DNA from 3 places in the Erwinia psychrophila genome. Region 1 is predicted to be linked to each of the others. Evidence: predicted binding sites of a transcription regulator. Region 1 holds the regulator's gene; each other region holds the start of a gene.
What was found. The regulator PurR, encoded in region 1, represses purine synthesis genes. The targets are predictions, from matches to a motif close to CANGCAAACGTTTGCNTG.

Region 1 (4,203 bases):
AAAGCGGCCGACACCCTCCGCAGCCGTTCCTCCTCTCTGAAAAAGCACAAGCAGACGAAGCCCGCGGCGTCGCAAACTTCTCGCCAGAAAACCGCTAAAGCAGGCCTTAGAGTGACGTCGGCCAGCAAAAAAGCTGCGGCTAAAAGAGGCCGTACCCGCGCCAACTTATCCCATGCCGCGCAGATAACAACCGATAACGTTTCCGCTTCTCCACTCAGGCTCAGCAAAGCACATCGCGCCCGCTATCAGAAAGCGCGTCAGACCGCCATGAGCAAGCTGATGGGTCAGTTGGGTAAACCCTATATCCGGGGTGGCGCATCACCTGACACCGGCTTCGACTGTAGCGGTCTGGTCTGGTACGCCTATAAAGATCTGGTCAGGTTCAAAATTCCCCGCACGGCGAATGAAATGTACCATCTGCGCGACGCTGCCGCCGTAAAGCGCAGCGAGCTGGAAAAAGGCGATCTGGTGTTTTTCCGCATCACCGGGCGGGGTTCGGCCGATCACGTTGGCGTTTATCTGGGGAACGGCAAATTTATCCAGTCGCCCAGCACCGGCAAGGATATTCAGGTCAGTGCGCTGGGAGATAACTACTGGCGGCAGCATTATGTGGGCGCGCGTCGGGTAATGACGCCGGGAAGTATTCGCTAAGGTGGGATGTCGGGGCCTGGCGTAACGCAGGCCCCGTGAGCTTAGTGCATAACAGCGGTGAAGCTAAAGGCAATAATCATCAGCAGTGCGCCAACGGTAGTCAGCAGCGAATATTTCAAATCAGTATCCATTTCAGCCCTCAATACCCTTACAGTTAATAACGTCTTAGATTTTCCCACAGTTAACGGTAAAAATCTCGTTTTCTCACGCCGGCCTTGTTAGAATCCCACTTTCGTTGCGCAACGGAACGATTTTACGGACTCCAGGACGCGCAACAGCAGGCCCCGATTGTCTTCTTTCCTTCCTGACGTTACTGAATGATTTTAAAAAAACGCCCCCAGACGTCAGAAAGAGCGCCCGCGGCAGGCAAACGATTAACAATATACTTATCAGCGGATTAAGATAAGTGAAGGAGTAGCTATTTAATGGCAACAATTAAAGATGTGGCCAAACGCGCCGGTGTTTCCACCACCACGGTGTCCCACGTCATCAATAAAACCCGCTTTGTCGCCGATGAGACGCGGGAAGCCGTCTGGGATGCGATCAAGGCGCTGCACTATTCCCCCAGCGCGGTGGCACGCAGCCTGAAGGTGAATCACACCAAAACGATAGGCTTACTGGCTACGTCCAGCGAAGCGCCCTACTTTGCCGAAATTATTGAGGCGGTGGAGAATCGCTGCTTCGCCAAAGGCTATACGCTAATCCTTGGCAACGCCCATAACAATTTAGAGAAGCAGCAGGCTTACCTTTCCATGATGGCGCAAAAGCGCGTTGATGGCCTGCTGGTGATGTGTTCAGAATATCCTGATGAGCTGATTAAAATGCTCGAGGACAGCCGCAATATTCCTATGGTGGTGATGGACTGGGGCGAGTCCCGCGGCGATTTTACCGATACCGTGCAGGATAACGCCTTTGAGGGCGGTTACATGGTGGGACGCTATCTTATCGATCGCGGCCATCGCGATATCGGCGCGATCCCGGGTCAGCTGGAGCGTAATACCGGCGGCGGCCGCCACGCTGGTTTCCTCAAGGCGCTTGCTGAAGCGGGTATCACCCTTCGCGACGAATGGCTGGTTCAGGGCGATTTTGAGCCGGAATCTGGCTATCGCGCCATGCAGCAGATTCTCTCCGGCAAGCAGCGCCCTACCGCGGTTTTCTGCGGCGGTGACGTCATGGCGATGGGCGCGATCTGCGCAGCGGATGAAATGGGGTTACGGGTACCACAGGATGTGTCGGTCATTGGCTACGATAACGTGCGCAACGCCCGCTACTTTACTCCGGCCCTGACAACCGTCCATCAGCCCAAAGAACGGCTTGGCGAAACGGCCTTTGATATGCTGCTCGATCGCATCACCAGCAAGCGTGAAGAGTCACAAACCATTGAAGTGCATCCAAGCCTGATTGAACGCCGCTCCGTCGCTGACGGTCCCTTCGTCGACTATCGCCGCTAGATCGCTGCCGCATCCTGTTCTCCGGTACTGTCCGGTCAGCAGGATGCGGCCCTGCTTCAGGCTCCTTCACTCAGCCATTCCCCGTTAAGCGTCTCCGATTCCCCCAGATACTCCAGCAGCCAGTTCAGCGCGGGAGAAGCGTGCTGCTGTGACCAGCTGACGCAGCAGGGGCTGTCCGGGAAGGCGGCGGCGAGCGTAATTTCACTCAGCGCCCCGCTTTTCAGCAGCGGCCGGGCAAGATGTCCCGGCACCATCCCCACGCATAACCCCGCCAGCAGGCAGTCAAACGCGCTCTCCCAGTCCGGCACCACCAGCCTGCGCTGATTATCAAGCGTCCAGGTGGTTCTTTTCGGCAGTGCGCGGGAGGTGTCTTCCAGAACCAGTGAGGGCCACTCGCGGATTTCCTCTTCGCTCAGGGTGCCCGGACGCCCGGCCAGCGGATGCCCGGCCTGCACCACGCATCGCCAGTTCAGTGCCCCCATGTCACGGAAGGCAAAACGTCCGCCCACCGGAATGGCCTGGGTAGCGCCGATCGCCACATCCACACGGCCATCGGCCAGCGCATCCCAGACGCCGTTAAACACCTCTTCCGATAAATGCAGTTCCATATCGGGAAAATGACGGTAAAAATCGACCACCAGCTGGCGGGTTCTGCTGGGTTTTACAATCCGGTCAACCGCGATATTCAACTGCCCGCGCCAGCCGTTAGCGACCTGCTGACACTGCCGCCGGGTGGAAAGCATTTTTTTGATGACACTGCGCCCTTCCTGAATAAAAACCGCGCCCGCCGCGGTCAGCACTACATCGCGATGCCGCCGTTCAAACAGCGGTACGGCCAGCCACGCTTCCATTTGCCGTACGGTATAGCTTATCGCGGAGGGCACGCGGTGTAGCTCGCTGGCCGCCCCGGTAAAACTGCCGGTTCTGGCAACGGCATCAATCACTTCAAGAGAATGTTCAGACCACATATTTTGCCTGCAAATTTTTTGAACGCACTCCGCAAATATTAGCGTTTCACAATCCCTTTCGCACGGTATTACACTCTGCCGCGTTTCATCCATCACTATTAAGAGCAAAAACATGCCGTCAAAAGGATTCACCTTCTATCTCGCGATGCTGAGCATTGTGGGTTTTCTCGCGACCGATATGTATCTCCCCGCGTTTGGCGCGATGCAGGAGGATTTACACACCGAAGCCGGAGCGATCAGTGCCAGCCTGAGCCTGTTCCTCGCCGGTTTTGCCTGCGCGCAGCTTTTCTGGGGGCCTTTGTCTGACCGGATTGGCCGCAAACCTGTCCTGCTGATGGGCCTCGGGCTGTTTTCGCTTAGCTGTGGCGCGATGTGGTGGATCAGCGATGCGACGATGCTGCTGGTGCTGCGTTTTGTGCAGGCTATCGGGATTTGTGCCGCAGCCGTTAGCTGGCAGGCGCTGGTGGTGGACCGCTATCCCGCCGCGCAGGCAAACAAAGTCTTTGCCACTATTATGCCGCTGGTCGCGCTCTCGCCGGCACTTGCTCCCCTGCTTGGCGCATGGTTGCTCAACCACTTTAGCTGGCGGGCGATCTTCGTTGCGCTGCTGTTAATTTCTGTCGCTCTGCTGTTCTGTACGCTGTTCCTTGCCAGCGGACGCCGGGCTGCTTCCACAGCATCATCGGGCAAAAGCACCGGCTTTCTTACCCTGCTGAAATCACCGGCCTACAGCGGTAATGTGCTGATTTATGCAGCCTGTTCGGCCAGCTTCTTCGCGTGGCTGACCGGATCGCCGTTTATTCTTGCTTCCCTCGGCATGTCACCGGGCAGCATCGGTCTGAGCTATTTCCCCCAGACCCTTGCGTTCCTGACGGGCGGTTATGGCTGCCGTACGCTGTTAAAACGCCGGGAAGGCGCCGCTCTGCTTCCCTGGCTGCTCGGTATCTATAGTCTCAGCATTATCGCTTTCTTTATCGCTGCCCAGCAGACTTCGCCCTCCGTCTGGGGACTGCTGCTGCCGTTTTGCGGCATTGCGCTTGCTAACGGCGCGCTCTATCCGATTGTGGTATCCAATGCTCTGCTGCCCTTCCCGGAGGCGAGCGGTAAAGCCGCTGCGCTTCAGAATACGCTAC
Region 2 (4,203 bases), on a different contig from region 1:
GATCACCGCCACGATGGCGCCCATCGCCGCCGGGGGAAACATCACGTCCAGCCAGCCCGTTCCGGCTTTCTTAACGATTAAAGCCACCAGGCAGAACAGCACGCCGCAAAGGATGAACCCGCCCAGCGCGACCTCATAGCCCAGCGGCAGCAGCAGCAGCACGGGTGAGATAAAGGCAAAGCTGGAGCCGAGATAGGCCGGAATTTTCCCTTTGCAGATAAACAGATAGAGCAGCGTGCCGATGCCGTTGAACAGCAGTACGGTGGCGGGATTAATATGGAACAGGATAGGCACCAGCACCGTCGCGCCGAACATGGCAAACAGATGCTGGAAGCTGAGTGGAATGGTTTGCAGCAGCGGTGGCCGCTCGCTAACGCCAATAGCGCGACGCGTCATAATATCCTCTTTATTTTACCCAATAAAAAGCCGACGCTGCGGTCGGCTTAAGACGTAATCATTTACCTGTTTAACCCGTAAAGACGGATTAGCGGTTTTAGTCCAGCCGTTATCGTCGCCGTCAGTCTGGCCCCTGACAGCACACAGGAAGCGCAGCGTACGCAAAGTCCGTGAGGATTATTCGCGTTGCTCGCCCTGCGGACCGTATTGCAGACGTTCAAAATGCTAAAGCATCCTGTCCGGGCGCTACCGGGATTCAAAAGGGCAAGTAAGACAGGCTGGATCATGCTTATTTGGTACCGAAGATCTTATCGCCCGCGTCGCCAAGGCCCGGAATGATATAGCCCTTCTCATTCAGACCCTGATCCACCGAGGCGGTGTAGAGCTCTACGTCCGGATGCGCCTTCTCCAGCGCGGCGATCCCTTCCGGTGCCGCGACCAGCACCAGCACCTTGATACTGGTGCAGCCCGCTTTTTTCAGCAGGTCGATAGTGGCGATCATCGAACCGCCGGTGGCGAGCATCGGGTCCACTACCAGTGCCATACGCTCTTCAATATTGGAAACCAGCTTCTGGAAGTAAGGCACCGGCTCCAGCGTCTCTTCATCGCGGTAGACGCCAACCACGCTGATACGGGCGCTCGGTACGTGCTCCAGCACGCCTTCCATCATGCCCAGGCCCGCACGCAGGATCGGCACTACGGTAATCTTTTTACCCTTAATCTGCTCAATAGAGACAGGGCCGTTCCAGCCTTCGATGGTTACCGTCTCGGTTTCCAGATCGGAGGTCGCTTCATAAGTCAGCAGGCTTCCCACTTCAGAGGCAAGTTCACGAAAACGCTTGGTGCTTACGTCATGTTCACGCATCAGGCCCAGTTTATGTTTGACCAGCGGGTGTTTGACTTCCACGATCTTCATTCTTTTACTCCCGGAGTGTTAAGCTGCAAAAAAAAATCGCGAGATTATAGCGCCCTTTCTGCGCTACGCCATATCACTTAATGCAACTTCTGCAAAATCCTGCACTATTTAATAAGAATTGGCTAAAATTCAGCAATCCGCAATGCGTCAAAGAAGGCACTCGCAAACGTTTGCCTGCGCTGATAGAATTGCCGCGCTTTATACTAACCACCAACCGCAAACCGCGTGGGGATTTCGCAGTGACCGACAAAACCTCTCTCAGCTACAAAGACGCCGGCGTAGACATCGACGCGGGCAATGCGTTAGTCGATCGTATTAAGGGCGTGGTGAAAAAGACCCGTCGTCCGGAAGTGATGGGCGGACTGGGCGGTTTCGGCGCGCTTTGTGCGCTGCCGCAAAAATACCGCGAGCCCGTGCTGGTCTCCGGCACAGATGGCGTCGGCACCAAGCTGCGTCTCGCCATGGATTTGAAACGTCACGATACCATCGGTATCGATCTGGTTGCGATGTGCGTCAATGACCTGGTAGTACAGGGAGCCGAACCGCTTTTCTTCCTCGACTACTATGCGACCGGCAAGCTGGATGTGGATATCGCCGCCAGCGTGATTACCGGCATTGCGGAAGGCTGCTCGCAGTCCGGCTGCGCGCTGGTTGGCGGCGAGACCGCAGAAATGCCGGGGATGTATCACGGCGAAGATTATGACGTGGCGGGCTTCTGCGTCGGCGTGGTGGAAAAATCAGAAATCATTGACGGCAGTAAGGTTCAGGATGGCGACGTACTGATTGCCCTCGGCTCCAGCGGCCCTCACTCCAACGGTTACTCACTGGTGCGTAAGATTCTGGAGGTCAGCCAGACCGATCCGGAAACCACCCAGCTGGAAGGGAAACCGCTGGCGGATCACCTGCTCGCCCCAACCCGCATCTACGTAAAAAATATCCTCAGCCTGATTGAGCAGGTCGACGTTCACGCCATCTGTCACCTGACCGGCGGCGGCTTCTGGGAGAATATTCCCCGCGTGCTGCCGGAAAATACCCAGGCGGTGCTTTCCGAGTCGAGCTGGCAGTGGCCGGCCGTCTTCAGCTGGATGCAGCAGGCGGGCAACGTCAGCCGCTTTGAAATGTACCGTACCTTTAACTGCGGCGTCGGCATGGTCATTGCGCTTGGCGCCAGCGAAGCGGATAAAGCGATCCAGCTGATGCAGGACGCGGGCGAAACCGCCTGGAAAATCGGCACGATCAAAGCATCCAGCGCCGAAGAACGTGTGGTCATCAACGCATGAAGCGGCTGGTGGTGCTGATCTCCGGTCAGGGAAGCAACCTTGGGGCGCTCCTGAGCGCCTGTCAGCAGGGACGCATCCCCGGCAGCGTCGCCGCCGTGTTCAGCAATAAGGCGGACGCTTATGGCCTGACGCGGGCGCGTGAGGCGGGCGTTCCCGCCCACGCGCTGGCGGCCTCGCAGTTCGCCGATCGTGAAGCCTTCGATCGCCAGCTGATGCAGGAGATCGACGCTTACGCGCCCGACCTGGTGGTGCTGGCGGGCTATATGCGCATTCTCAGCCCTGCCTTTGTTGCACGCTATGCTGGCCGGATGCTGAATATCCACCCTTCCCTGCTGCCGAAGTATCCCGGTCTGCACACGCACCGTCAGGCGATCGAGAACGGTGACGAAGAGCACGGCACATCGGTGCACTTTGTCACCGACCAGCTTGATGGCGGACCGGTGATCCTTCAGGCGAAAGTGCCGGTATTTGCTGACGATACGGAAGATGAGGTCAATGCGCGCGTTCAGCATCAGGAGCACGCTATCTATCCGCTGGTGGTGGGATGGTTCCTGGAAGGCCGTCTGGCCATGCGTGACGATGCGGCCTGGCTGGATGGAATAAAGCTGCCGCCTGAAGGCCATGCCTGGGAGTGATCCCGGCCACGACGCTGACAGGCTCTCCGCTAAGGGTGAATCGCTGATTCACCCTTTTTTCAGCCGTAGCGCCCGGTAATGTAATCCTCAGTACGCCGCTGCTTCGGCGTGGTAAAGATCGCATCCGTTTCATCAAACTCCACCACGCTTCCCTGATGCATAAACGCCGTGTAATCAGAAACCCGCGCCGCCTGCTGCATATTGTGCGTCACCAGAATCAGCGTGAAGTGTTGCTTCAGCGTACTCATCAACTCTTCTATCACCAGCGTGGAGATTGGGTCCAGCGCTGAGGTCGGTTCGTCGAGCAGCAGCACTTCCGGCTCAATGGCAATCGCTCTGGCGATCACCAGCCGCTGCTGCTGGCCGCTGGAAAGGGTCAGCGCATTCTGCCAGAGGTTATCTTTCACCTCGCCCCACAGCGCCGCCGCGCGCAGCGCCCGCTCCACCGTCTCATCCAGCACGCGACGATCGCGTACGCCCTGCAAGCGCAGCCCGTAGACCACGTTTTCATAAATCGTTTTTGGAAAGGGATTCGGGCGCTGGAAAACCATGCCGACCCGGCGGCGAAGCGCGGCCAGATCCTGGCGCGGATTGAGGATTGATTCACCATTCAGCAAAATATTGCCCTCCGTCCGGCAGCCATCGATCAGATCGTTCATGCGGTTAACGCAGCGCAGCAGCGTCGATTTGCCGCAGCCGGAAGGGCCAATCAGGGCGGTGACCCGGTTTTTCGGCACCGCCATGCTGATACCGTTCAGCGCCTGTTTATCGCCATACCACAGCGAAAGGTTTTCCAGCACCAGGGCTCTTTCCAGATCGTCAGGCATTACAGTTCTCTCACAGTCAGGTTCAGTTCATCAGGGCGCGATAACGCTCGCGCAGGCGGTGGCGAAGCCCCATCGCCAGCAGATTGAGCGACAAAATAATCAGGACCAGCAGCAGCGCGGTGGCGAAGACCAGTGGCCGATCCGCCTGG
Region 3 (4,203 bases), on a different contig from region 1:
ATGCGATGAAACGTCTGCTGGCGGCGAGCTGGCCCGGCAATGTGCGACAGCTGGTCAACGTTATCGAACAGTGCGTGGCGCTCACCTCCGCGCCGGTGATTAGCGAAGCGCTGGTGGAGCAGGCGCTGGCAGGCGAAAGCAGCGTATTACCGACCTTTGCCGAGGCCAGAAACCAGTTCGAGCTGAACTATTTACGTAAGCTGCTACAGATGACAAACGGCAACGTGACGCACGCGGCAAGGCTGGCCGGGCGTAACCGGACGGAGTTTTATAAGCTGCTCTCGCGCCATGAACTCGACGCTTCAGATTTTAAAGCGTAATTTTCAGTGCCGCTTCGCTGCCGGGATATGGTAGCGTAGCATCCTGAAAAAGAGACGGGCCGCGCGGCGGGACCTGTCCGCTGCACTTATACTGAACGCAGGATCACCCTCCACGACGGGGGAAATGAAAAGGGTCTGACATGAAAAAGATTGATGCAATTATCAAACCATTCAAGCTTGATGACGTGCGTGAAGCGCTGGCGGAAGTCGGCATCACCGGCATGACCGTCACCGAAGTGAAAGGTTTTGGTCGTCAGAAAGGCCACACGGAACTTTACCGTGGCGCAGAATATATGGTTGATTTTCTGCCTAAGGTGAAAATTGAGATCGTTATTTCTGACGATATCGTGGATACCTGCGTGGATACCATCATGCGCACCGCGCAGACCGGCAAAATCGGCGATGGTAAAATTTTCGTCTTCGACGTGGCGCGAGTGGTGCGGATCCGTACCGGCGAGGAAGACGAAGAGGCTATCTGATCTGCTGACCTGAATCGCCGCATCGCCGTCCCTTATGGACGGCGATGGCGTTTTTGCGCAAATCAGATAACTTTATGCGGCCCGAAGACCTCATAATGGATGCGCGCGTTCTCAATCCCCATCCCGATAAGCTGTTTCGCCACATACTGCATAAATATCACCGGGCCACAGAGATAATAATGCATGGCGGGATCGCTTAACTGGCTCTCCAGCGGCATGAGTTCCATCCATCCCTCGCTGTCGTAGCGGCCTTGATCCTGGGGTAGCGGCTGGTTATACCAGATGTGCTGCGAAAATTTTTCAAGCTTGCTGCCTGACAAAGTCACTTCATCACGGAAGGCGTGTCGCTTACCGTTATCCGCCGCATGGAACCACTGTACGCCTGAGGGATGGCGCTGGGCCGCCAGCACATCAAGCATGGCCAGCACAGGCGTCTGTCCGACGCCGGCAGAAATCAGCGTAACCGGCGTTTGCGGTGACACCTTCAGATAGAAATCGCCCGCCGGTGCCGACAGCAGGATTTCATCCCCCTGCTGAGCGTGCTGATGCAGCCAGCCTGATACGGTGCCGCCTGGCTCATGGCGGACGGCGATGCGATAGTCGCGGCCGTTTGGCGCGCGGGTCAGGGAGTACTGACGAATCTCCTGATTGGCGAAGTTTTTATTCTGCACCCAGACGCCCAGATACTGGCCCGCCTGATAGTCCGCCACCGGCCCGCCGTCCGTCGGCGTCAGCAGGAAACTCTTGATGATGTCGCTCTCTTCTTTGATGTCACTGATGCGAAAAGCACGAGGCGTCCGCCAGCCGCCCGTTTTATTTTCAGCCTCCTGATAAAGCTGCTCTTCACGCTGAATAAATACGCCCGCTAATACGCCATAAGCTTTGCCCCAGGCATCAAGGACTTCCTGTCCCGGGCTGAGCAGTTCATCCAGCGTTGCCAGCAGGTGCGTTCCCACTATCTGATACTGTTCCGGCTGAATAGCAAAGCTGGTGTGCTTCTGTGCAATTTTTTCAACCGCGGGCAGTAGTGCAGGTAAGTTTTCGATATTTCCCGCATAGGCGCAAATCGCGTTAAACAGCGCCTCTCGCTGGTTACCATTACGCTGGTTGCTCATATTGAAAATATCTTTCAGCTCGGGATTATGGGCAAACATCCGGTCATAAAAGTGGGCGGTCAGACGTGGACCTGTTGCCAGCAGGGCAGGGATGGTGGCTTTTACGGTAGCAATCGTTTTGGCGTCAAGCATAGGTGGCTCCTGCAGGAAAAGTTATAAGATGCATTTCAAATGCATCTTATAATTTCCCGGCGCGTTTTGTAAATACACCTTTCAGGGACAGGGGCATTTTTTTGTGACGCGACCGGCTTAACGTGAATAATCTGCATCGCGGTTGTGAAGAAATATCCGGTCGAAAGGGCGGGTTAAAAACGGAATAAACCCTTGCTGCATCGCAAGCCAATCGTTTGCGTAAAAAGCGCGCGTTGTGGCTACCCCTCGGCAGGTAAAACAGTTTACACTGTGGGTCTTCGCCCAAGCGGGCCGTTCAATGCCGATAAAAGTTAGCTGAGTCAGGAGATGCGGATGTTAAAGCGTGATATGAATATTGCTGATTACGATGCCGAGTTATGGCAGGCAATGGAGCAGGAAAAAGTACGTCAGGAAGAGCATATTGAACTGATTGCTTCTGAAAACTACACCAGTCCGCGTGTCATGCAGGCACAGGGATCTCAGCTGACCAACAAGTATGCGGAAGGCTATCCGGGGAAGCGTTACTACGGCGGCTGTGAATATGTCGATATCGTTGAGCAGCTGGCGATTGACCGCGCCAAAGCGCTGTTCGGCGCGGATTATGCCAACGTTCAGCCCCATTCCGGCTCTCAGGCTAACTTCGCCGTCTATACCGCGCTGCTCCAGCCGGGCGACACCATCCTCGGCATGAACCTGGCGCACGGCGGACACCTGACTCACGGTTCACCGGTAAACCTGTCCGGTAAGCTCTATAACGTGGTGCCTTACGGCATCGACGATAGCGGTAAAATCGACTACGACGACCTGGCCGCACAGGCACAGAAGCATAAGCCGAAAATGATTATCGGCGGCTTCTCTGCCTACTCCGGTATCTGCGACTGGGCAAAAATGCGTGAAATTGCAGACAGCATTGGTGCCTGGCTGTTCGTTGATATGGCCCACGTGGCGGGTCTGATCGCCGCAGGCGTCTACCCGAACCCGGTTCCCCATGCGCATATCGTCACCACTACCACCCATAAAACGCTGGCAGGCCCGCGCGGCGGTCTGATCCTGGCGCAGGGTGGCGACGAAGATCTGTACAAGAAGCTGAACTCTGCGGTCTTCCCTGGCGGCCAGGGTGGCCCGCTGATGCACGTCATTGCCGGCAAAGCGGTTGCGCTGAAAGAAGCGATGGAGCCTGAGTTCAAGGTGTACCAGCAGCAGGTCGCGAAAAATGCGAAGGCGATGGTAGAGGTTGTTCTGGAGCGCGGCTACAAAGTGGTTTCGGGCGGCACCCACAACCACCTGTTCCTGATGGATCTGGTCGACAAAAATCTGACCGGCAAAGAAGCTGACGCCGCGCTGGGTCGTGCCAACATCACCGTGAATAAAAACAGCGTCCCTGACGATCCGAAAAGCCCGTTTGTCACTTCCGGCATCCGCATTGGTTCACCTGCCGTCACCCGCCGTGGCTTTAAAGAAGCTGAAGTGCGTGAGCTGGCTGGCTGGATCTGCGATATCCTGGACAACATCGGTGACGAAAGCGTTCAGGAACGCGTTAAGAAGCAGGTGCTGGAAATCTGCGCACGCTTCCCTGTTTACGCCTAAGGCGCTGTAGCCGCTGTCCGTCACTATGGAAAGCGGCAAGGGAAGAGATTAACGGGACAAATGTGTCCCGTTAATTGATCTTAGCTCCGACCTCTGAGAAAGTACGGCTCACTTTGTCGGAGGGATCATGCTTATTCGTTCTGCATACTGGCTCGGTCTGGGCTACTTTACCTACTTTTTCGCCTACGGCGTCTGGCTGCCTTTTATGGCCGTCTGGCTGAAGGGCGTGGGCCTTGAGCCTGAAAAGATAGGCCTGCTGCTGGGCTGCGGAATGATTGCCCGCTTTGCCGGTAGCCTGCTTATCGCCTCCCGCGTTACCCGTCCTTCCCAACTCGTTACCGCCCTCCGCCTGCTGGCGATGCTGTCGCTGTTTTTTGTGCTGGGCTTCTGGATCTCCGCCCTCTGGATATGGCTGCTGCTGGTGATGATTGGCTTTAATCTGTTTTTCTCTCCGCTGGTGCCGCTCAGTGATGCGCTGGCTGCAACCTGGCAGAACCAGATTGGCATGCCTTATGGCCCCGTCAGGCTGTGGGGATCGCTGGCCTTTGTGATCAGCTCGGCGCTGACGGG

Region 2: the regulator PurR is predicted to act here: its motif matches at 1,472-1,489, upstream of purM (phosphoribosylformylglycinamidine cyclo-ligase).
Region 3: the regulator PurR is predicted to act here: its motif matches at 2,251-2,268, upstream of glyA (serine hydroxymethyltransferase).

The regions. Positions count from the first base shown of each region.
Region 1 is NZ_JBCHVB010000001.1:599,666-603,868, forward strand. Features, by position in the region: gene AAH446_RS02690 (C40 family peptidase) at 1-651, shown strand, start outside; gene cydH (cytochrome bd-I oxidase subunit CydH) at 693-782, opposite strand; gene purR (HTH-type transcriptional repressor PurR) at 1,077-2,102, shown strand; gene punR (DNA-binding transcriptional activator PunR) at 2,159-3,070, opposite strand; gene punC (purine nucleoside transporter PunC) at 3,183-4,203, shown strand, end outside.
Region 2 is NZ_JBCHVB010000006.1:98,149-102,351, forward strand. Features, by position in the region: gene uraA (uracil permease) at 1-396, opposite strand, end outside; gene upp (uracil phosphoribosyltransferase) at 686-1,312, opposite strand; gene purM (phosphoribosylformylglycinamidine cyclo-ligase) at 1,552-2,592, shown strand; gene purN (phosphoribosylglycinamide formyltransferase) at 2,589-3,227, shown strand; gene pstB (phosphate ABC transporter ATP-binding protein PstB) at 3,287-4,054, opposite strand; gene pstA (phosphate ABC transporter permease PstA) at 4,077-4,203, opposite strand, start outside.
Region 3 is NZ_JBCHVB010000006.1:150,649-154,851, reverse strand. Features, by position in the region: gene glrR (two-component system response regulator GlrR) at 1-320, shown strand, start outside; gene glnB (nitrogen regulatory protein P-II) at 461-799, shown strand; gene hmpA (NO-inducible flavohemoprotein) at 862-2,046, opposite strand; gene glyA (serine hydroxymethyltransferase) at 2,380-3,633, shown strand; gene AAH446_RS15190 (3-phenylpropionate MFS transporter) at 3,761-4,203, shown strand, end outside.